One region of the Spiractinospora alimapuensis genome, then DNA from elsewhere that is predicted to be linked to it. Evidence: riboswitches for the same ligand, from Rfam matches in the RefSeq annotation. Region 1 holds a riboswitch; the other holds the start of a gene.
What was found. A riboswitch is a leader RNA that binds a small molecule or an ion and turns the genes downstream of it on or off. The one in region 1 is predicted to bind thiamine pyrophosphate.
Positions count from the first base shown of each region.

Region 2: another riboswitch for thiamine pyrophosphate. It lies ahead of thiO (glycine oxidase ThiO); the one in region 1 lies ahead of tenA (thiaminase II).

Region 1 is NZ_CP072467.1:494,239-505,057, reverse strand. Features, by position in the region: gene J4H86_RS02235 (FtsX-like permease family protein) at 1-793, opposite strand, end outside; gene J4H86_RS02230 (sensor histidine kinase) at 974-2,191, shown strand; gene J4H86_RS02225 (response regulator) at 2,188-2,826, shown strand; gene J4H86_RS02220 (class I SAM-dependent methyltransferase) at 2,894-3,649, opposite strand; gene J4H86_RS02215 (5-formyltetrahydrofolate cyclo-ligase) at 3,701-4,438, opposite strand; gene J4H86_RS02210 (TIGR03621 family F420-dependent LLM class oxidoreductase) at 4,547-5,467, shown strand; gene sigJ (RNA polymerase sigma factor SigJ) at 5,530-6,513, shown strand; TPP riboswitch at 6,544-6,658, shown strand; gene tenA (thiaminase II) at 6,649-7,299, shown strand; gene J4H86_RS02195 (Uma2 family endonuclease) at 7,403-8,008, shown strand; gene J4H86_RS02190 (zinc-binding dehydrogenase) at 8,017-8,652, opposite strand; partial or broken gene J4H86_RS27560 (NADPH:quinone reductase) at 8,718-8,873, opposite strand; gene J4H86_RS02185 (multidrug effflux MFS transporter) at 9,267-10,550, shown strand; gene J4H86_RS02180 (MarR family transcriptional regulator) at 10,506-10,819, opposite strand, start outside.
Region 2 is NZ_CP072467.1:1,163,137-1,173,955, forward strand. Features, by position in the region: gene J4H86_RS05375 (GNAT family N-acetyltransferase) at 1-433, shown strand, start outside; gene metF (methylenetetrahydrofolate reductase [NAD(P)H]) at 545-1,507, opposite strand; gene J4H86_RS05385 (polyprenyl synthetase family protein) at 1,615-2,703, shown strand; gene J4H86_RS05390 (SDR family oxidoreductase) at 2,772-3,662, shown strand; gene J4H86_RS05395 (zinc-binding dehydrogenase) at 3,805-4,776, shown strand; gene thiE (thiamine phosphate synthase) at 4,887-5,558, opposite strand; gene J4H86_RS05405 (Rv2175c family DNA-binding protein) at 5,627-5,986, opposite strand; TPP riboswitch at 6,106-6,219, shown strand; gene thiO (glycine oxidase ThiO) at 6,214-7,392, shown strand; gene thiS (sulfur carrier protein ThiS) at 7,434-7,634, shown strand; gene J4H86_RS05420 (thiazole synthase) at 7,642-8,451, shown strand; gene J4H86_RS05425 (sodium:solute symporter family transporter) at 8,942-10,417, opposite strand; gene J4H86_RS05430 (hypothetical protein) at 10,414-10,701, opposite strand; gene J4H86_RS05435 (LytR/AlgR family response regulator transcription factor) at 10,740-10,819, opposite strand, start outside.

The DNA.
Region 1 (10,819 bases):
TCGTCCAGACCGTGAGGAACGCCCCGGTGACCAGGGCCGAGATCGCGTAGAGGAAACCCAGCATCATCCGCAGTGAGCCGTTCTCCGACGAGAAGGCGCCGATGGCGCTCAGGCTGTCGGCGACGTCGACCGAGAGGGTGTCTGCGGCCAGGTCGGCCGCTGCGACGTCCAGGTCCCCGTCGACCTCCACCGCCAGAACCGTCGCCTCGTCCCCGGGCTCCGCGTCCGGTGTGTGGCCGGGGTCGAGGCCGCGCCAGGTGTCCAGGGTGGTCCACAGGGCCGGCATGTGGCTGTAGTAGGCGTCTCCGGCCACCGCCGACACGGTCAGCTCCCGCCCGGACACCGTCATCGTGTCGCCCGGGACGATCCCCTCCTCCTCGGCGAACCCTTCGGGGACCACGACCTCTCCGTCCGCCACGCGTTCCGGGGCGAGGCCGCTGTCCGGTGGGGCCCCGAACACGGTGACGCCCGTGGTGCCCACGGCGATGTCCGCCCTGGCCTGGGTGACACCCACCAGATGCGCGGCGGCCACGCCCGGGGCCGCGGCCCATTCGTCCCGCTGCGGGGCGTCAACCACGCTGTCCTCGAACGACTCCTCCGGATCGGCCTCACCGGAGGACCCGAACACGATCCGGTCCGTGGGCAGATCACGCACCGCGGAGGTGGACTGGCTGGCGAGCCCCGCTGTCAGTCCCGACAGCAGCACGATCAGCATGGTGATGAGTGCGACCACCGAACCCATGAGCGCGAAACGCCCCCACGCGAACCGTATGTCGCGAACGGCGATGAACACGGTTTTCCTCTCTCGACGTCGACATCACCATCCAGGGTGGGACGCGCCGGCGTTCGTGCCATCGCGGAGAAGGTGGATCTCTGGTGTCCGAATGCCCGACCAGGGGATCAATCGAATGATTGATGCGTGCGGACACCAGAGGTGCCTAGGGTGTGGACCGGGTCGGGGGTGAGTCGGGGAATGGCAGTTGGGGCGCGGTCCACGGCATCGTGGCTACCGCCGGGCATCACCGTGTTGCGCGGGCTCCGGTGGGTGCTTCACGCCAGCTTCCTGCTCCTGCTCACGATCGCCGCGGTGCAGGGAGTCGCGGACGACGCGCCGTACCGCTGGGTCGCGGCCGGGGGAGCCGCGCTGCTGGCCGTGGTGTACGCGACCGGTGGGCGCGCGGCACGGCGTGACGCGCGCCGGTGGACTCAACTCCTGTGGCTCGCCGTGGTCACGGCACTATGGGGCGGACTCCTCGTTGCCAGCCCGCACTTTTCCTGGGTCGCGTTCCCGCTGTTCTTCTGGCACCTCCACCTCTTGGGGGGACGTCACGCCGTGGGGGCGATCGCCGTCATCACCGCCGCGGTGGTGGCCACGCAGGGGCTGCACTCGGGCGGACTGGACGCCGCTATGGTGCTCGGGCCGGCGCTGGGCGCGGTGTCGGCCGTGGTGATCTCGGTTGGCTACAGCACGCTGTATCGGGAGAGTCAGCAGCGCCTGCGGCTCATCGAGGAGCTCACCCGTGCCCGGGACGAGCTGTCGTCCAGCCAGCACCGGGCGGGAGTCCTCGCCGAACGGGAGCGGCTGGCACGGGAGATCCACGACACGCTCGCCCAGGGGCTGTCCAGCATCGTTCTCCTCCTCCGGGCGGCGGAGAACGAGCTTCCGGCGGGACGCGGACGCGACCACGTCCGTGACGCACGTGCGAGCGCGGTCACCAACCTCGAGGAAGCGCGCCGGTTCGTCCGCGACCTCACTCCTCCCTCCCTCGCGACGCAGAGCCTGGCCGAGGCCCTTCGCCGTCTGTGCCAGCGGGTGGGGCGGGAGAGTGGGATCGACTGCCAGTCCCGGATCGACGGGCCGCCCACGCCTCTCCCCGCTGCCGTGGAGGTCGCGCTGCTGCGGTCCGCCCAGGCGAGTCTCGCCAACGTGGTGGCGCACGCGCGGGCCACCACAACGGTCGTCACCCTGGGGTTTCTCGGCAACGAGGTCACGCTGGACATCTTCGACGACGGCGTCGGTTTCGACCCCGCCGCCCTCGACACCTACGAGGGTGGGACAGGTTTCGGACTGATCGCGCTGCGCGACCGGATCACCGCGTTCGGCGGCACGGTCGACGTCGAGACCTCGCCGGGCCTCGGCACCGCCATCGCGGTACGGCTGCCACTGTCCGACGAAGGCGAGGCGACGTGACGGACGATCCCCTGCGGCTGCTGCTCGTGGACGACCACCCGGTCGTCCGGCGCGGCCTGCGCGCCATGTTCGACGACCGCTCGGACATGACGGTCGTCGCCGAGGTGTCCGGAGGTGAGGAGGCACTGGCGGCGGTACGTCGCGGTGGGATCGACGTGGTGCTCATGGACCTGCGACTCGGCGCGGCGATGGACGGTGTGACCGCCACCCGCCGGATCACCGAACGCCCCGAGGCGCCCCCGGTGTTGGTGCTCACGACATACGACACCGACGCCGACATCCTCTCCGCCGTCGAGGCCGGCGCGACCGGCTACATCCTGAAGGACGCTCCCCCCGAGGAGCTGTGCCAGGCGGTACGCACCGCCGCGCAGGGACAGACGGCGCTCGCCCCGTCCGTGGCACGGCGGCTCATGCACCGTCTACGCGACACGCGACCCGCGCTCAGCGCCCGCGAGGTGGAGATCCTCGGCCTGCTGTCCCGCGGCATGTCCAACCGGGCGATCTCCCGTGAACTGTTCATCAGCGAATCCACGGTCAAGACCCACCTGGTGCACATCTTCGACAAGCTGGATGTCGACAGCCGCACCGCCGCGGTCCACGCCGCCGTGGACCGCGGCGTCATTCGGATGGAGTGACACCGTGTGTACACGGCGCTGTGAGGCCGTGTAGGAGTGGCATGGGACCTGGTGACGCACCCGCGCCTCACACACGTCGTGCGACCGTGATGATCTCCGGGCTCGTCGCCGTCAACGGGTCGCGGTTCCAGCTTCCGTAGCGCTCCACCACGGCGAGTCCGCTGTCGGCGAGGAACCCGTCGAGGCTGTCGACGTCGAGGAAACGGAGTGTGCTCTCTCCACTGATGGGCTCCTTCAGTCCGTTCGCGGCGTAGGTGCCGGTGAACGTCACCGTGTCACCGTCGACTTTGCGGAGCTCGGGGGTGTAGCGCACCCGGCCGATCATGGGGTGGGAGTTGGTCACGGGGTGGTCCGGTGTCCACCGCTCCCATGCGCGCACGGCCGGGTTCCGTGTCTCGAACACCAGCCGACCCTCGCGCCTCAGTGCTCCGCGCATCGCGGACAGGGAGTGCCGTACCTCTTGGTCGCTGACCAGTTCCTGGAACGCGTGCCCCGTCATGATGACCAGGTCGAACTCCGCCGCCCAGGAAACGGAGGCCGCGTCGCCCACGACCCACTCGATCCCGCTTCCTCCCGCGGTCGTCTCCCGGGCGCGGGCGACCTCCAACATCGCCTCCGCGGGGTCGAGCCCGACCAGACGGCCCGTGTGGCCCTGGTCCCTCGCGTGCCGGAGCAGGGTGCCCGTGCCGCAGCCCACGTCAAGCACCGAGCCCGTCGCCATGATGATCTCGAGGTAGAACTCGTCCCCGGACCGGCCACCCCAGGGGTAGAGCCTGTCGTAGAGTATCGCCGCCATGGGATCGCCAAAGAGAGATTCGCCCATGTCCCGAGCGTCGCATCGTCCCCTTCCCACGAGCGACCGGTTTTTGGGGCTTCACGCCGTGGCGTCCCGTTCCGCCAGGAGCCGCCGCAGCGGGGGAATCTCCTCGATCTTCTCCAACGTGAGGTGGTTGCGGAGGATCCCCGCGGGCCGCTTGGGCGCGGGCGTACGAATCACCTCCTCGGGCGTGACGATCAGGTCGACCCGGAAATCGTGCTCGGTCTCGGGCAGCGGTCCCTCCAGCACCTGCGTCGGGTGCACCGTGGTGGCGATGACGGTGTGCTCGTCGACCAACCCCACCTCGGTGAGCAGGCCGAACTCCAGGTCGGAGAACCCGCCGCCCTTACCGACGCGTCGACCGTCGGGGTCGACCGCGACGGTGCCGCAGACGATGAGGTCGATCCGGTCCACCGTGTCCAGGGGCGTCGGGGTGGCGTGCACGGCGGAGCCCTTGATCGACGTGGCCGTGCGGGGTGCGACGTGTAGCCGATCCTCCTCCAACAGCAGGAACGGCGCGTCGCCGGCGAGACGGGGGACCGCCATGAACAGACGCTTTCCCTCGGCGACGCCCCGTGTACGCACCGGCCACTGTGGGGAGTCGGGATTGGCTTTCACGACCCGCGCGGCCGCCCACTCCGGTAACGTGGCGAGCCGTTCGGCGGCTCGCTCGGCGCCCACGAAGTTCGGGATACGCCCCTTCACCCCAGGAAAGCGCGCGGCGCCCGCGTCGCGCAGCGCGTCCCAGGTCTCGAGCCGCACCGCTGTCTTGGCCTCCGTCCGCAATTCCTCCATACCGCAAGTATGGAGGGCGTGCCATGGGTGTTAGCTCAGAGGAGAACCAGGGACCGAAACCAGCGAGACGGGTAGCGCGCCGTTCCCCTCCCGGGTTGAATCGGGGTCATGACGAAGCTGCGGTTTGGAGTCAACTTCGGAGGAGTCGACGTTGAGGACTGGCGGACTTTCTGCCGGGACAGTGAGCGTCTGGGATTCGACGTCGTGCACACCGCGGACCACCTTGGCGTCGGGTCACCGTTCGCCATGCTGGCCACAGCCGCGGAGGTCACGAACACGGTGCGGCTGGGAACGCTCGTGGTGAACACGGCGTTCTGGAACCCGGCGATGCTCGCCCGCGAGGCGGCGACCGTGGACCGGTTGTCGGGGGGACGACTCGAACTGGGGTTGGGCGCGGGGCACATGAAGTCGGAGTTCGACGCCGCGGGGATTCCGTGGCCGTCGCACGCCGAGCGCATGGACCACCTCGAGCACACGATCGCGGAGCTGGATCGGCTCTTCGCGCAGGACGGACAGTCACCGCTGCCACGCCAGGTACCCCACCCACCGTTGCTGATCGGCGGTCACGGCAACCGGGCGCTGGACGTGGCGGCGCGGCACGCCAACATCATCGGCTTCAGCGGAGCGATCCACGCCCCGGGCAAGCCGCCGGGCACGTTCCTGCTCGCCTCCTACGAGCAGACGCGGCAACGAGTGGAGTACGTCCGGCAGCGGTCCGGCACGCGGGCGGAGTCGCTGGAGTACAACGTGCTGCTGCAGGCAGTGTTCACCACGGACGACGCCGAGGCCTCAGCCGCGGACCTGGCGGATCGCTTCGGTGCGACCGGGCTGGACACCGCGGAGAAAGTGTTGGAGAACCCCTACGTTCTGGTCGGCTCCCCCGAGGAGAACGCCCGGAAGCTGCTGGATCTGCGGGACACGTTCGGGTTCGGTTACTTCAGTACCCACGGGCCGTTCCGGGACGCGCTGGCGGAGGTGATTCCGCACGTCCGTCGGCTGGAGGCGGAGGCCGCGGTACCGACCACCTAGGTCGTGTGGGTGGTGGCCGACACCGCTTCGGCCACCACCCAGGGTCGTGCGATGCTGATGTCATGGCCGCCGAGCACCCGTCCGTCCACGAGTTCGAGTCGCACCGTGCCCGACTCCTCTCCCTCGCCTACCGAATGCTCGGCTCGGCGGTGGAGGCCGAGGACGTGGTGCAGGACACCTACCTTCGCTGGCACGCGGCTGAGAAGGAGGCCGTCGACAATCCGGCGGCGTGGTTGACGACGGTGCTGATGAACGCGTGTCGTACCCGACTGACCTCGGCCCGTGCCCGCCGCGAGGTCTACGTGGGGCCCTGGCTGCCCGAGCCCGTGCTCACCGGGCCCGTCGTGTCGGGCGTGCTGGATCCGCAGGAGACCGCGGAGCGACGAGAATCGGTCTCACTGGGCTTTCTCGCCCTCCTGGAACGGCTCACCCCGAGCGAACGCGCCGTGTTCGTGCTCCGGGAGGCCTTCGGACACACGCACCAGGAGATCGCGTCGATCCTGGGCGGTACGGAGGCGAGTTCCCGGCAGCTCCTGCGTCGGGCCAGGGAGCGACTGGCGGGGGACCGGCGCCGGTTCGCCCCCTCGGACCAGGACTCCCGGGACATCGTGGCGCTCTTCCTGGACGCGGCCAACGGCGGAAGCCTGTCGGCGTTCGAGAAGCGGCTCGCCGACGACGTGGTCGCCACCTCCGACGGCGGTGGGCAGGTCACGGCCGGACGGCGCCCGGTGGTCGGCGCGGATCGTGTCACCCGGTTCCTCGCCGGCTTCATCCGTCTCGCCGAGACCCGCGGCTACGCGGTCACGACGGCTCCCTTCGCGGACGCTCTGGCTCTGACCTTCTCGCCCGAGGGACGGTCCGTCGCCGTGGCCACCGCCGCCGAGATCAACGGAGCCCACGGACTCCTCACCCTCGCCGACGGCGCCGCCCTGTTGGTGCAGCAGTTCACGTTCCTCGACGGCGAGGTGACCCACGTCCTCAACGTGGCCAACCCCGAGAAACTCGCCTACGTCTCGCGCCAGCTCCGCGAGCTGACCCCCTCCTGATCGGGACCGGTCCGGCCGATAGGGTCGGACAAAACGGGCGCGGGGTGCGCCGATCGCGACCACTCGACCGCGGTTGGCGCTGAGAGAACACCCGTCGAACCTGATCTAGATCACGCTAGCGAAGGGACCGCCGCAATGGGGTTTTGCGCTGAGGTGTGGCACGCCACGAAGGCCACACGGGACGCGATGGACGACCTGCCGTTCGTCAAGGGGCTGGGGGACGGGACCCTGCCACGGCGGAAGTTCGAGTACTACATGACGCAGGACGCCCTCTACCTCCGGGGATTCGGCCGCGCGCTGGCCGCCGCGGCCTCGAAGGCCGACCACTCCGACGAGATCGCGTTCTTCGCCAAGGCCGCCCACGACGCCATCGTCGTGGAGAGCTCCCTGCACGAGGGCAACGTCGGCGCGGTCGCCGAGGACCTCCAGCCCTCACCGACCTGCAACGCCTACACGTCCTACGTTCTGTCCCTGGCCCAGACCCAGGGCTACGCCGAACTCGTGGCGGGCGTGCTGCCGTGCTTCTGGGTGTACTGCGACGTCGGCGACCGCCTCATGGCCAAGGCCGGTGACCTCACCGGCCATCCCTACGCGGACTGGATCGCCACCTACGCCGACGAGGACTTCGCCAAGGCCACCGAACAGGTCAAGACGATCGCCGACCGGCTGGCCGACCGCGCCGACGACTTCACCGTCTCCCGCATGCGCGAGGCGTTCCTGCGGGCCACCACCTACGAGTGGATGTTCTGGGACGCCGCCTGGCGCGAGGAGACCTGGCCGATCTGACGGTCGATCGGACCGGCCTCCAGGCCCAACGAAGGCGCGACGGCGCTCGGGCGACGTGAGTTAGGGTCGCGGTACCCGCGTCGTCCGAGCTGTCCGGAGGCCCATGGCGTTGTCCAGTTCCACAGGACCAGCCCCCGAACCGGCGGCGTCGCTGCCGAACTGGCTCGCCGCACCACCCGGAGGATGGACGGCCGACGACCTCGACCACCTCCCCGGGGCGGCTCCCCGCCATGTCGAACTCCTCGACGGGGTGCTCGTGGTGCGGTGGGTCCAGCGGTCCTTCCACGCCCGGGTGATGATGCGCTTGGGGGCCGCGCTCGATGCGGCGGCCCCTCCCGGCGTGCGTGTCGAGCCGGAGATGACGATCAAGCTGGGCCATCGGCAACGCCCGGAGCCGGACGTTGTGGTGTTCCACGAGCCGGTGCGGGACGCGAGCCGGACCTATCTCCTGCCCGAGGACGTCCTGCTGGTCGTGGAGATCGTCTCCCCGGAGTCGGAGGAACGTGACCGCGAGACCAAACCACTGAAGTACGCCAAGGCGGGGATCCGGCACTTCTGGCGGGTCGAAGAGGAGAACGCGAGGCCGGTGGTGCACGTCTACGAGCTCGACGACACCACCGGCCAGTACGTCGCCACTGGCATCGAACGCGGCCGGCTCCGCCTCTCCGTCCCCTTCGCCGTGGACATCGACGTGCGCGCCCTGTACTGAAGGGCCCCTCACCCGCCGACCACCAACAGCACCTTTCCCGCGGCGGCGCGCTGCTCGAGGAGGATGTGCGCGTCGACGGCGCGGTCCAGCGGAATGGTGAGCGCGATCAGCGGCGTGAGCTCCCCGCGTCGCACGAGGTCCAGGGCGCGGCGGGTCAGGCGTTGTTCGTCGTCGCGCGGCGCCGCGCACCCGACGAGTCGACGCATGCCGATCCCGCGCGCCGCCGCCTCCCGCTCGTCGACGTCGACGGCCGGTCCGTCGCAGACTCCGTAGGACACGAAGGTCCCGCCGTCGGCGAGGGTCGAGTAGGCGATCTCGGCCAGCCGACCGCCGGTTCCGTCGACGACGACCGAGGCTCCCGCGCCGTCGGTGACGTCTCGAACCCGGTCGGCCCAGCCCGCTTGGGAGTAGTCGACGACGGCCTCCGCGCCCAGCGCGCGGACCCGGTCCAGCTTCAGCCGTCCCGACGCGGCGCCCACCACACGGGTGCCGGCGGCACGGGCCAACTGGACCACCAGACTGCCCGCGCCGCCGCAGGCCGCCGTGACGAGGACCCACTCGCCGGCGCGGAACGCCGCGGTGTCGCTGGCCCAGCACGCCGTGGCGCCGTCGGAGAGGACCGCGAGGGCCGACTCGTGCGGCATCCCGGTGGGATCTCGATCAGTGAGCTCTCCGGGGCGACGGCGCGCTCGGCGTAGCCACCGATCCCGATGTCGGCGATGACGTCCCGACCCAGCCATTCCGGCGCGACGTGGGCGCCGATTCGGCGCACCGTTCCCGCGACGCCGCTGCCCGGTACGTAGGGCGGGCGGACGTCGAGGAGGTCGTCGCACCGTCCGGCCCGCAGGAGTGTGTCCACGTACATCACGTTGGCGAAGGACACGTCGATGAGCGCCTGGTCGGGCCCGGGCACCGGATCGCTCACCAGCTCGCTGACCAGGTTTCCCGGCCAGCCGAACTCCCTCACGCGAATCGCGCGCATCGACTCCACCGCCTTCGTTCCCACTCCGTGTCGTGCCTTGAGCCTTCAACATCAAGTCCGGTTGAGGTCAAGCGCGTGGGGGAGGGAGGTCAATGACCCGCGTCACGCTCGACCGCCCTGGTCAGCCGCGTCCCTCGACGTAATTCAGATCACGGCGAGATAACGGGAATGTTCGGACTGTCTGCCCGGGTCGTGGTGTTGCACGTCGAGTATGCGGAGCCCCAAGCGCGCGTCCGTATCTCTTCCACTTCCACGCACCCCGGATTCGGAGCGTTGATGACGCACGTCCTCACCCGACCCGCACCGCCTCGGCAACGCCAGCACCAGCACCAGCGGTCCGAGGAGACACCCGCGCCCAAGCGGCGCTCGGTGGCCTTCCTCGTGTTCGTGCTGGGCATGTTGACGGCGGTGGGTCCGTTGGCGACCGACCTCTACCTTCCCGCGTTCCCCGAGATCGCCACCGACCTCGGGGCGCCGCAGTCCCAGATCCAACTCACCCTGACCGCGATCATGGTCGGCATCGCGCTCGGCCAACTGGTGATCGGGCCGATGAGCGACGCGGTGGGGCGACGCATGCCGCTCCTCGTCGGCAGCTCGATCTTTGCGCTCACCTCGTTCCTGTCGGTCGTCGCCACCGACGCCGACACCCTGATCCTGCTCCGCTTCCTGCAGGGCCTCTCCGGCGCGGCCGGTGCCGTGGTGTCGCGGGCCATCGTGCGGGACCTCTTCACCGGGGAGCGGGCCGCGCGGTTCTTCTCCCGTCTGATCCTCCTCGTGGGGCTCGCCCCCATGCTGGGACCGATCCTCGGGGCCCAGCTCCTGCTGGTCGGCCCGTGGCAGCTCTCCTTCGTGGTGTTGGGTGTCGCGGGGCTGGTCTCGGCCGGACTGGTCGCGTTCGTTTTGCCGGAGTCCCTGCCCAGAGCCCAGCGGCAACCCCTGCGGCTCGGTGCGGCCAGCCGCGTGTTCCTGGACCTCCTGCGCGACGCGCGGTTCGTGGTCCCGGCACTCACGCTGGCGCTCAGCTTCTCGATGACCTTCACCTACGTCGCGTCGTTCTCCTTCGTCTCCCAGACGGAGCTCGGAGCGACGCCGCAGCAGTACAGCCTGATCTTCGCGGTGAACACGATCGCCATGGTGCTGGGAACCCAGGTCAACGCGGCGTTGATCAACCGGATCCCCATGTCGCGGCTCCTGTTGGGCGGCCTGGTCGGCGCGCTCGTCAGCGTCGTGGCGCTCGCCGCCATCACGGTGAGCGGGGGAGGGCTGCTGAGTGTCTCCGTGGCGCTGCTCGCCATGATGTTCAGTACGGGCTTCATCTCGCCGAACGCGACGACCATCGCCCTGTCGAGTCAGCCGCAGTCCCGCGCCGGTAGCGCGTCCGCGCTGTTGGGGTCGGTCCAGTTCGCCCTGGGCGGCGGGCTGTCGGCGCTCGCCGGGATGACCGCCCACGGAGAGGCGTCCCTGGGGAGCATGACGGTCGTGATGTTCGGGACCATCGTCGCCGCGACCGGGCTCCTAGGACACGGCCTCCTCCGGGCCCGCCGTCTCGCCCACGCCTGAGGTGGGGCCACTGGCGACCCGACGCAACAGACGGGTCAGGGTGCGCCGCTCCGCCTCGTCCAACGGCGCCAGCACGTCGTCCTGGGCGGTGTGCACCTCGGCGGCGAGCCGCTCGTACAGGGCGAGGCCGCGGCGGGAGGGTCGGAGCACGACCCTGCGGCGGTCTCCGGCGTCGGCGTCACGGTAGGCGAGGGCCTGGGTGGCGAGCCGGTCCGCGATCCGCGTGGTCGTCGCACCGGTGAGACCGAGAACCGTCGCCAGGGCGGACA
Region 2 (10,819 bases), 670 kb from region 1:
GACCCTGGCGGGCTTCCACGCCGTCGTCGCCCACGAGCCCGGTTCGCCGGACGCCTCCGACGCCGTGGCCTTCGCCTACGGTTTTCCCGGCCGTCCCGGACAGTGGTGGCACGACATCGTCACCGCCGAGGTCGCCCAGCGTGATCCGGCGGCGCTGCGTCCCTGGTTCGGTTCCGTCTTCGAGATCGCCGAGGTCCACGTACGACCGGAGTGGCAGGGGCGGGGGCTGGGCCGGTCGATGCTGAGCCGCCTCACGACCAGCCGCACGGAGGCCACCGCGGCGTTGTCGACACGTCCGGGCCCCACGCCGGCGCGCCGGCTGTACCACTCATTCGGCTTCGTCGACCTGCTGCCCCGCTTCTTCTTCCCTGGGGCGCCCGACCAGCCGTTCGCCGTCATGGTGTCGCGGCTGCCGCTGCGCTCCACGTCCTAAGGCGCGGGGGCGGCCAGGCGCGACGTCCCTCGAACAGTGGTGCCGTGTCACCGACGGGGGTGACACGGCACTCCTTTCGGCGTCCCTCTCCTGACGCCGGGGCCCTAGGCTTTAGCCCCGCAGCCGACGGTAGATCTCCCGCGTCGCCGGGGAGGTGTTGAAGGTGATGAAGTGGATGCCCGGTGCGCCCTCGCGCAGCAGGCGCTCGCACATCGCGGTCGCGTGGTCGATGCCGAGCTCACGCACCGCGTCCGGGTCGTCGGCCACCCGCTCGAACTCCTCGGCCAGCTTGGGTGGGAACGGAGCCCCGGACAGCTTCTCGGACATGGCGATCGTCGAGAACTTCGTGACGGGCATGACCTCGGGGATGATCGGCGTCTCGCAGCCACGAGCGGCCGTTCGGTCACGGAGCCGTAGGTAGTCCTCAGCGTCGAAGAACATCTGGGTGATCGCGTAGTCGGCACCCGCCCGGCACTTGCGCACCAGGTAGTCGGCGTCGACCTCGGCGTCGGCGGACCTGGGATGCTTGTGTGGGAAGGCGGCCACCCCCACACAGAAGTCTCCGACGCTACGCAGCAGATGAACGAGTTCCTCCGCGTACTCCAGGCCCTCGGGGTGTTTCACCCACTCACCGAGCGGATCGCCCGGAGGGTCCCCACGAAGGGCGAGGATGTTGCGCACTCCCACCGAGGCGAACCGGCCGATCAGGTGGCGCAGTTCGCTCACGGAGTGGTTCACCGCCGTCAGGTGGGCCACCGGAAGCAGTGATGTGTCGGCGGCCACCCCCTCGGTGATCGCGACCGTGCGGTCGCGTGTCCCGCCGCCCGCTCCGTAGGTCACGGAGATGAACGAGGGGCGCAGCGCCTCGATCTCCCGGATGACCCGCCAGAGCTTGCGCTCGCCCTCCTCCGTCTTGGGAGGAAAGAACTCGAAGGAGAAGGTCGGCTGACCCTCCTTCAACAGATCGCGGATGTTGCGTGGCCTCTCCACCAGCTCCTCCGCGGTCAGGGTGCCGCCTGGTTCGATCCGTGTGTTCCGTGTGTGACGTTGTGTTGGTTCGATTGAGCCAAGCATGCTGTCAACCATAGGCCACGGCGACACACCGCCCCGGAGGTGGCCCGCGACCCCCTGTCCTGGCGACCCGCCGCTTAACAGCCCAAACCCCCCGATAACCTGGAGCGGTGACCGCGACCCATCCTGACTCACGTGACCCAGTAGCGCCGGTACGCCCCGGTGTCGACGAAGCTCTCACCGCGTTCGTCGCGCGACGCAGGACGGAGCTTGAGGAGATCGGCTCCGAACTCACACCGGTGCTCGACGCGCTCAACGCGCTGCTGTCGGGTGGCAAGCGGATCCGCCCCGTGTTCTGCTATTGGGGCTGGCGCGGCGTGGGTGGAGAGCACACACCGGCCATCCTGGAGGCCGCGGGCGCGCTGGAGCTGTTGCAGGCGTGCGCCCTCATCCACGACGACGTGATCGACAACAGCGACACCCGCCGCGGGATGCCGGCGACCCACCACCGCCTCGGCTCGTTGCACCGGGACTCGGCGTGGAGCGGGGACAGCGCCGCGTTCGGGCGTGGGGCCGCGATCCTGCTCGGCGACCTGTGTCTGGCGTGGTGCGAGTCGATGTTCGCCGACAGCGGCCTCGGGGAGGCGGCGCTGCGGTCCGCGCGCCCCCAGTTCGACGCGATGCGCACCGAGGTCATGGCCGGGCAGTACCTGGACATGGTGGAGCAGGCGCGCGAGACGAACACCGTGGAGGGCGCGCTGCGCGTCATGCGCTACAAGGCCGCGAAGTACACCGTCGAGCGCCCCCTGCTCCTGGGGGCCGTCCTCGCGGGTGGGCAGTCCGACCTGGAGCGGGTGTACGCCACCTACGGCGCCACCATCGGTGTCGCGTTCCAGCTCCGCGACGACGTCCTGGGGGTCTTCGGTGACCCCGAGCGCACGGGGAAGCCCGCCGGAGACGACCTGCGGGAGGGCAAGCGCACGGTCCTGGTCGCCGAGACGATCGCCCGGGCCGCCGCCCCCGACAGCGCGCGGTTCCAGGACCTGCTCGGGGACCCCACGCTGTCAGCGGAGGACGTCGCCTGGATGCGCGACCTCATCGCTGGCTGCGGGGCCCTCGCCGCGTGCGAGGAACGAATCGGGGAGTACGCGGCGTCGGCGCGGACGGCGCTACGAGGGCCGCTGGCACAGTCCCTTCGCGACGAGGCCCGGGACGCCCTCGACCACCTGATCGACACCGCCACCACACGCACTTCCTAAACGTCCGGGTTTCTCCCGACCCGCGAGCCGGCTCCCCGAATTCGGGTAAGTACCCGAGAATGGGCCACATGGGTGAGTTCGAACTTGATTCAGGAGTCATCGGGGTCACGGGAGCGACCGGCGCCGTCGGGCAGCGTGTCGCGGCGAGCCTGGCGCGGCAGGGGCTACGCCAGCGCCTCATCATCCGTGACCTGAACCGGGCACCCGAGCTCCCCGGAACCGAGGCGGCCATGGCCTCCTATCTGGACTCCGCCACGTTCACCCGAGCCGCGCGGGACGTCCACACGCTGATGCTCGTGTCCGCGACCGAGGCCCCCGACCGCGTCGCCCAGCACCTGACCGCCGTGGACGCCGCGGTGGAGGCGGGCGTCCAACGCATCGTCTACCTGTCGTTCCTCAACGCGGCCGCCGACGCCACCTTCACCTTCGCGCGGGACCACTTCCACACCGAGCAGTACATCAAGGCGACCGGCGTGCGGTGGACGTTCCTGCGGCCCAGCCTCTACCTCGACGGGGTCCCCGGGTTCGTCGACGACTCCGGTGTGGTCCGCGGCCCCGCCGCAGGCGGTCGTACCGCCTGGGTGGCCCGCGAGGACGTCGCCGCGGCCGCGACCGCCGTCCTCACCGACGCGCAGAGCGGAGCCCACGACGGCCACACCTACGACCTCACGGGCCCGGAGGCCCTCACCCTGGGTGACACCGTGTCCCGGCTGTCGAGGCTCACCGGCAAGACCATCGCCTACGTCCCGGAGACCTGGGAGGAGGCCCTCGCCTCCCGACGGACCCTGAGCGATGAGGACTGGCGAATCCTCGGCTGGGCCAGCTCCTACGCCGCGATCGCCGCCGGAGAACTCGACACGGTGAGCCCCGCCGTCTCCGACCTCACCGGCCGCCCACCCCAATCCATCGAGGGTTTCCTTCGCCACCACCCCACCGCCCTGGCACACGTGGAAATCTGATCGAAGACAAGCCTCTCCCCGCATGCACCTCGTGCTCCGTGCGGGGGGTCTCACCGCTCTCAAGGCGACCGCGCCAAGCACTTGACTTCAAGTTTGGTTCAAGTATCAGAATCTCCGTATCGGAATCGAAGCGGAGGACACTATGCGCGCGGTACAAGCGATCCGGTTCGGCGGCCCGGAGGTCCTGGTCGCCACAGAGCTTCCGGAACCCGACCCGGGACCCGGCGAAGTGGTCGTGGCGGTAGAGGCCGCCAACGTGATCTACCTGGACACCCTGATACGGTCCGGCTCCGCCCAGGACTTCTTCCCTGTCGAGCCACCATACGTGCCCGGGGGGAGTGTCGTGGGGCGGGTCGCCGAGATCGGCGCGGGAGTCGACCCGTCCTGGAAGGGCACCCTCGTGCTCACCCGAACGGACAACGGCGGGTACGCCGAGCGGGTCGTGGTCCCCGAGGCAGGACTGCTCACGGTGCCCCCCGAGCTGAACCCCCAGTACGCCTTGGCGCTGTTGGTCGACGGCGCCACGGCGATGAGCCTGCGGCGGGCGGCGCGGTTCCGCCGCAACGACAGTGTGCTGGTCCTGGCCGCCGCCGGTGGTGCGGCCAATCTTGTCGTGCAGCTCGCCCGCCTCGCGGGGGCGCGGGTGATCGGCGCGGCGTCCAGCCCGAACAAGCGGGAACTGGCCCGGTCCCTGGGCGCGGAGGAGACCGTGGACTACACCGCAGCGGACTGGGTAGACCGGGTCCGTTCCCTCAACGGTGGCGCCGGGGTCGACGTGGTGATCGACGGAGCGGGCGCGGAACTGGGCTCGGCCGCCTTCCCACTGGTGGTCGACGGAGGTCGCTTCGTCAGTTACGGAACCGCCGGGGGTGACTTCGCCGAGGTCGACGCGCAGGAGGCCGCTCGGCGCGGCATCACCGCCCTGGGGCTGTACGACATCCAGGCCCAGGAGGAGCTGGGAATGGGCGACCTGGCCCGACTTGCCCTGGAGGAGGCCCGAAATGGGCGGATCCACCCGCACATCGGGTCGACTCTGCCCCTGGAGCGGGCAGCGGAAGCCCACCGGGACCTGGCCGACCGGCGAGTCGTCGGCAAGGTGCTGCTGGTGCCCTGACACCGTTGCCCCGAGAACGCGCCGAGCGGGGGTCACCAGTGGACCCCCGTTAAGTCGATGCCCCCACGCATCGCCGGGGCCATCGCTCGTACGCGTAGCTGGTGCGCCGACTAACCTGCCGCGTCGTCCCGCGTGCGATCGGACAGGCGGCGGGCGAACTCCGCGGCGGCGGCTCCGGGGTCCGGCGCCTCGGTGATCGCGCGGACCACGACGACGCGGCGGGCGCCCGCGTCGAGGACCTGGTCGAGGTTGTCGAGGTCGATGCCGCCGATGGCGAACCACGGGCGGGTGGTGTTCAGCGTGGCGGCGTGGGAGACGAGGTCGAGGCCGGCCGCGCGTCGGCCCGGTTTGGTGGGGGTGGACCAGACGGGGCCGGCACAGAAGTAGTCCACGGCGTCCTGCTCGGCCGCCGCGGAGGTCAGGTCGGGGGCGTTGGTGGAGCGCCCGATGATCATGTCCGGGCCGACGATGTCGCGGGCGCTCGGCACCGGGAGGTCACGCTGCCCCAGATGGAGGATGTCCGGCCGGACCGCGTGCGCGACGTCCGCACGGTCGTTCACCGCCAGCAGCGCGCTGTGGGCCGCGCAGGCGCGCGCGAACACCTCCAGCGCGGCCAGCTCCTCCACGACGTCCAGGGACCTGTCCCGGAGCTGGACGATGTCGACCCCGGCCGCTAGCACGGTGTCGAGGAACTCGGGCAGGTCACCTTGGTCCCTGCGCGCGTCGGTGCAGAGGTACAACGAGGCACGGCGCAGGCGTTCGCGTGGAGGAGTAGTGGTCACGCCCCCAGGATAGGACGCGGTGGGCCAGCCGCCGCCGCGCGGTCACACCACGCGCCGGTCCCCCGGGGCTAGATGGCCAGGGCCTGGGCGCGGCGCCGGATCTCGGTCCCGCGGTCCTTCGTCAGGGCCTCGATCGGCGTGCCGGGGAGAGTGTCGTCGGCGGTGAAGAGCCACCGCAACGCCTCGCTCTCGGTGAACCCGGCGTCGGCGAGGACGGTGAGCGTACCCGCGAGACCTTTGAGCACCTCGCCGTCGACGATGAAGGCGGCGGGGATCGTGATGGTGCCCCCCTGACGAATCCCCGTCAGCTTGTTGTCCCGCACGAGCTGCTTCACGCGGTTGGGGCTGGTCGACAGGGCCTTGGCGGCGTCGTTCAGGGTGAGCCACTCACCGATGAGCGTCTCGGTGTCATGATCGATCTGTGTCACGTCCCCACTCTTCCACATTCCGGGCCTCCCTACACCTGCCGGAAGCGCCAAAGCCCGCCTCCCGTGGGTGGCACTCCGCATAGTCCCGCCGTTCGACCGACCACCTACGATGGAGGGCGGAACGGACCCGCGGGAGCCGGGCGGAACTCGGCTGAGAGGGAGACTCCACGGTCTCCGACCGCATGAACCTGATCCGGATCATCCCGGCGAAGGAAGTGGTGAACGCGATGACACGAGGCACGACCCCGAACGCGGCGGAGTCGTCGCACCCCGAACCGGAACCCGTCGACACCCTGGTGGTCGGCGCCGGACTGCCCGGACTGGTCACCGCCTGGTTCCGCGCCCGGTCGGGCGCCACGGTCGTGGTCGTCGACGATCACGCACCGAGAGCAGCGTCCCCGGTGGCGGCCGGAATGCTCACGCCCGCCTCGGAGGCGACCTTCGGCGAGGACGCTCTGATGCGCCTGGCCATGCTGTCCCGGGACCGGTTCCTGGACTTCGTCCACGAACTGGAACAAGAGAGCGGGGAGAACGTCGCACACCACCCCGGAGGCACACTCCAGGTCGCGTTCGACACCGACGACCTCGCGGTGCTGACGCGCCTGTTGGAGCTACACGAACGGCTCGGTGTCAAGACCGAACGTCTCACCAGCCGTGAGTGTCGACGACTGGAGCCGATGCTGGCGACCAGCATCCGGGGTGGGATCTTCGCCCCGGAGGACGACTCGGTGGACCCCCGGCGGCTCGCCAAGGCCCTGCGCGTGGCGGCGGAGCGACGTGGGGTCGAGTTCGTCACCGGCCACGCCGCACGATTGGCCGTGTCCGACGGGCGGTGCCACGGCGCCGACCTGGACGACGGACGGGAACTCCGCGCCGCCGCCACCGTGGTGGCCGCCGGGGCGTGGACGTCCTTGCTCGACGGAGTGCCGGCGGACGTGCCGCGGGTCCGCCCGGTCAAGGGCCAGCTCCTGCGGCTGCGTCTCCCGAAGGGCGGAGAGCCACTGGTGACGCGCACGGTGCGTGGACTCGTCCGCGGCACGCCCGTCTACGCGGTCCCCCGGAAGGACGGCGAGGTCGTACTGGGAGCCACCCAAGAGGAGCGGGGGTTCGACGGCGAGGCCACGGCGGGCGGACTGTGGCAGGTACTCCGGGACGGACACGATCTCCTGCCCGGGTTGAGTGAGCTCGACGTCGTGGAGGTCAACGTGGGCATGCGCCCCGCCACGGCGGACAACGCGCCACTTCTGGGCCCCACCCGCGTTCCCGGGCTGTTCCTCGCGACCGGCCACCACAGACACGGGGTGCTCCTCTGTCCGGTGACCGGCGACGTCCTCTCCCACGCCCTGGAGCACGGCCACGTCCCCGACTACGCCGCGGAGTTCGCCGCCACCCGTCACATCGGGTAGGTCGCGCCCACGGAGCGGCCACGACAACGGAGGAAGCACGTATGCGTGTACAGATCAACGGAGCGGAGCACGAGTGGCCCGCGACCACCACGGTGGCGCAGGTCGTGCGTTCGCTGACCGAGGCGTCGTCGGGGATCGCCGTCGCGCTGAACGACACGGTGGTCCCCCGCGCGCAGTGGGAGAACACCGAGTTGAACGAACACGACCGCGTCGACGTCTTGACCGCGGTGCAGGGAGGTTGACGCACCAATGCCCACAACCGCAGCTCCGGAGCAGCCGGACACGGCCGCGGACACATCCGTGGACACGCTGCGCGTCGGGGACGTCGAGTTCTCCTCGCGCCTCATCATGGGGACCGGTGGGGCTCCGAACCTCAGCGTTCTGGGTGAGGCCCTGCGTGCCTCGGAGACCGAGCTGACCACGGTGGCCATGCGCCGGGTGGATCCGGCGACGACAGGTTCGGTGCTGGACGTCCTGCGTGAGCTGGACATCCAGGTCCTGCCCAACACCGCGGGGTGTTTCACCGCGGTCGACGCGATCCGGACCGCGCGGCTGGCCCGTGAGGCCCTGGAGACGAACTGGGTCAAGCTCGAGGTCATCGCGGACGAACACACCCTGCTGCCGGACCCGGTGGAGCTTTTGGACGCCGCCGAACGTCTCGTCGACGACGGGTTCGTGGTCATGGCCTACACCAACGACGACCCGATCATCGCCCGCAGGCTCGAGCAACTGGGCTGCGCGGCGGTCATGCCGTTGGGGTCCCCGATCGGCTCCGGTCTGGGCATCCGCAATCCCCACAACATCGAACTGATCGTGGAGCAGGCCCAGGTTCCGGTCGTTCTCGACGCCGGCATCGGCACGGCGAGCGAGGCGGCCCTGGCGATGGAACTGGGGTGCGACGCCGTGTTGCTCGCCAGCGCCGTCACGCGGGCACAGGAACCGCGCCGTATGGCGTCGGCGATGCGTGACGCCGTTCGGGCCGGCCGGCAGGCGCGACTGGCGGGTCGGATTCCCGCCCGTCGATACGCCTGGGCTTCGTCGCCGCCCGTCGAGGACTGACGCCCGCCAGGAGAGTCGGTGTTCGTCGGCGCGCGGGACGGCGCCGAACGGCCGGGTCGACGCCTGCTGGGCGACGTGCTCCGATGCGGACACGGTCGCTGCCCGCGTCGGAGCACGTTCCTCGCCCCCCAGACCACCGAATCGCGGGAGTCGTCGTCCCAACCGCCCGGCCGCCCCCACTCGAGGTGTCAACCAGGACACGGACCAGCGACGTGGATTCCCCTCCCACTCCCGCGTACTGCGTTGCGGGACTCCTGACGCCGGAGCGTCGGTCGAACGTCCCAGCCACGATCGCGGCGGTCTGGGATCAACTCTAGGCGCACCGCCAAAGTGGAGCCCGGAGTTGGAGCCCTGGATCGGTGAACGGCTCTGGAGCGTCGGTGGGCGGCGTCGTGTACGACGGACGGGGTGGGATCGTCGACGAACGGTCATCACCCGGCCCCGTCGGGGGCCCTTCCCCACACGATGGCCCGTCCGGCGCGCCGCGGCCTCAGTCCGGGCCGCGCGTCTCCCGCACCCCGCCGTGCAGGGTGGCGAGCGCCGCCGGAGCGGAGTTGGGCAGGTTCCTCCGCCACGCGAGTGACAGCCCGACGGCCACCAGGACGACCACAGGCAGCGTGGTGAGGCCCGGGTAGACGGTCAGGGCGCGGAACGCCTGGAGTACCGGTGGGTCCCACAGCGTCACCGTGGCCGTGATTCCCACCAGCAACAGGCCGACGATCATCGCCGCGCCGGCCCCGATGGGGGTCAGGCCGCGCCACCACACCCCCAACAGCAGGACGGGCGCGAGCGTGAACGCGCAGACGTGGAATCCGGCGAGTACGAGCACGAGGATGTCGACGTGCCGCAGCGCCGGAACCCCCCAGATCAGCAGCGGTGGCATCAGGACGGCGCAGGTGGCGCCGGTGCTGTACAGGCGCATCCCGCCGCCGGTCAGACACTGCGAGACGTGACTGCCGACCGCCGACGACACGGCGACGACGACCGCGACCGTCGACACCGCCGCGACCACCAGCAGCACCGCGGTCAACGTCTGGCCGAGGCCTCCTGGCGCCACCCACAGGGGCACCAGGAACATCACCATCGACGTCGTCTCGCCCCACCGCTGCGAAGGGGACGGGGCGAAGGAGTGGGCCAACACCGCGAAGGCGAACGGTAGGACGAGCATGCTCGCGATGAGGGCGAAGGTGACCGTGACCGAGTCACGCGCGGTGGTCGCGTCCCGCGTCCCGTAGTAGCGGAACACGAAGAGCGGCAGCCCGACGACACCGAAGAGTAGCGTCATGGCGATGGAGTAGTGCTCGAGCATGGTGCCACTGGGGATGGCCAACGACTCCCACTCTGCGGAACCGCGCGCGGCGCTCGTCGGTGCGTCGGAGGTCACCGACAGGCCGAGCAGCGACAGCGCGGGGATGGTGAACCCCAGGAACTTCAACCAGAAGCTCAGTGACTGGAAGCCCGCCCCCGCACCCGGACGTCCGGAGCGCAGGATAACGAAGGTGACGGCGGACAGCGCGATCCAGGCGTAGTGCGCGGGCCAGTCAGTGGCCGCCTCAACGACGTCCCCGACGAACCGGAACTGTGCCGTCAGCAGGCACAGGCAGAAGGCGACCACGCAACAGGTGACGATACGTCGCACCTTCCGCGACTCAAGCCGCCACTCCACGAAGTCGGCGAGGCTGAAGGCGCGGCTGCGGCGCAGCGGGCCGGCGACCAGGACCGCGTAGAGCACGAAGCCGACGCCCACGGCGACCACGAGCCACAGGGCGTGCAGACCGTGGGAGTACACGACCGCGGTGAGAACGGCGATCGCCACCGCGCACACATTCTCCCCACACACGGCGGCGGCCGTCGTGACGGACGACACCGCGCGTGGTCCACCGCGTGTTCCGCGTCGCCGGGCCAGGACGGACACCGCCAACACCAACCACACGGCGCCCAGGGCTCCGAGGACACCAAGATTCACGGTCGCGTCGTCGCCACCCATCGATTGTGGGCGAGCAGCAGCGCGACCCCCACGGCGGGGACGAGCCCCACACTGAGACCGACCCACAGTCCGGAGTAGGACGGAACCACCGAGGATACGACGTCGCCCAGGACGGGAGCCACGAACGGCAGGGCGAGGCCGGTGAGGAGGGTGAGGAAGGTGATGGGCATGGCACGGGTGAAGGCACGCGCCACCAGGGACCGCGCGGATCGTTCCCGCCGGTGGACGGACCGTTCGGGTCGACGCGCGCCGGCGGAGGTCACGCGGACCCTACCTTCCCTCAACTCCGGCACCTGACGGCTCACCCCTCCTCGGCTCGGTACAGCAACCGCTCCCGCACTTCACGCGTCTGTCTGCGACTGACCTGCAGAACCTCTTCAC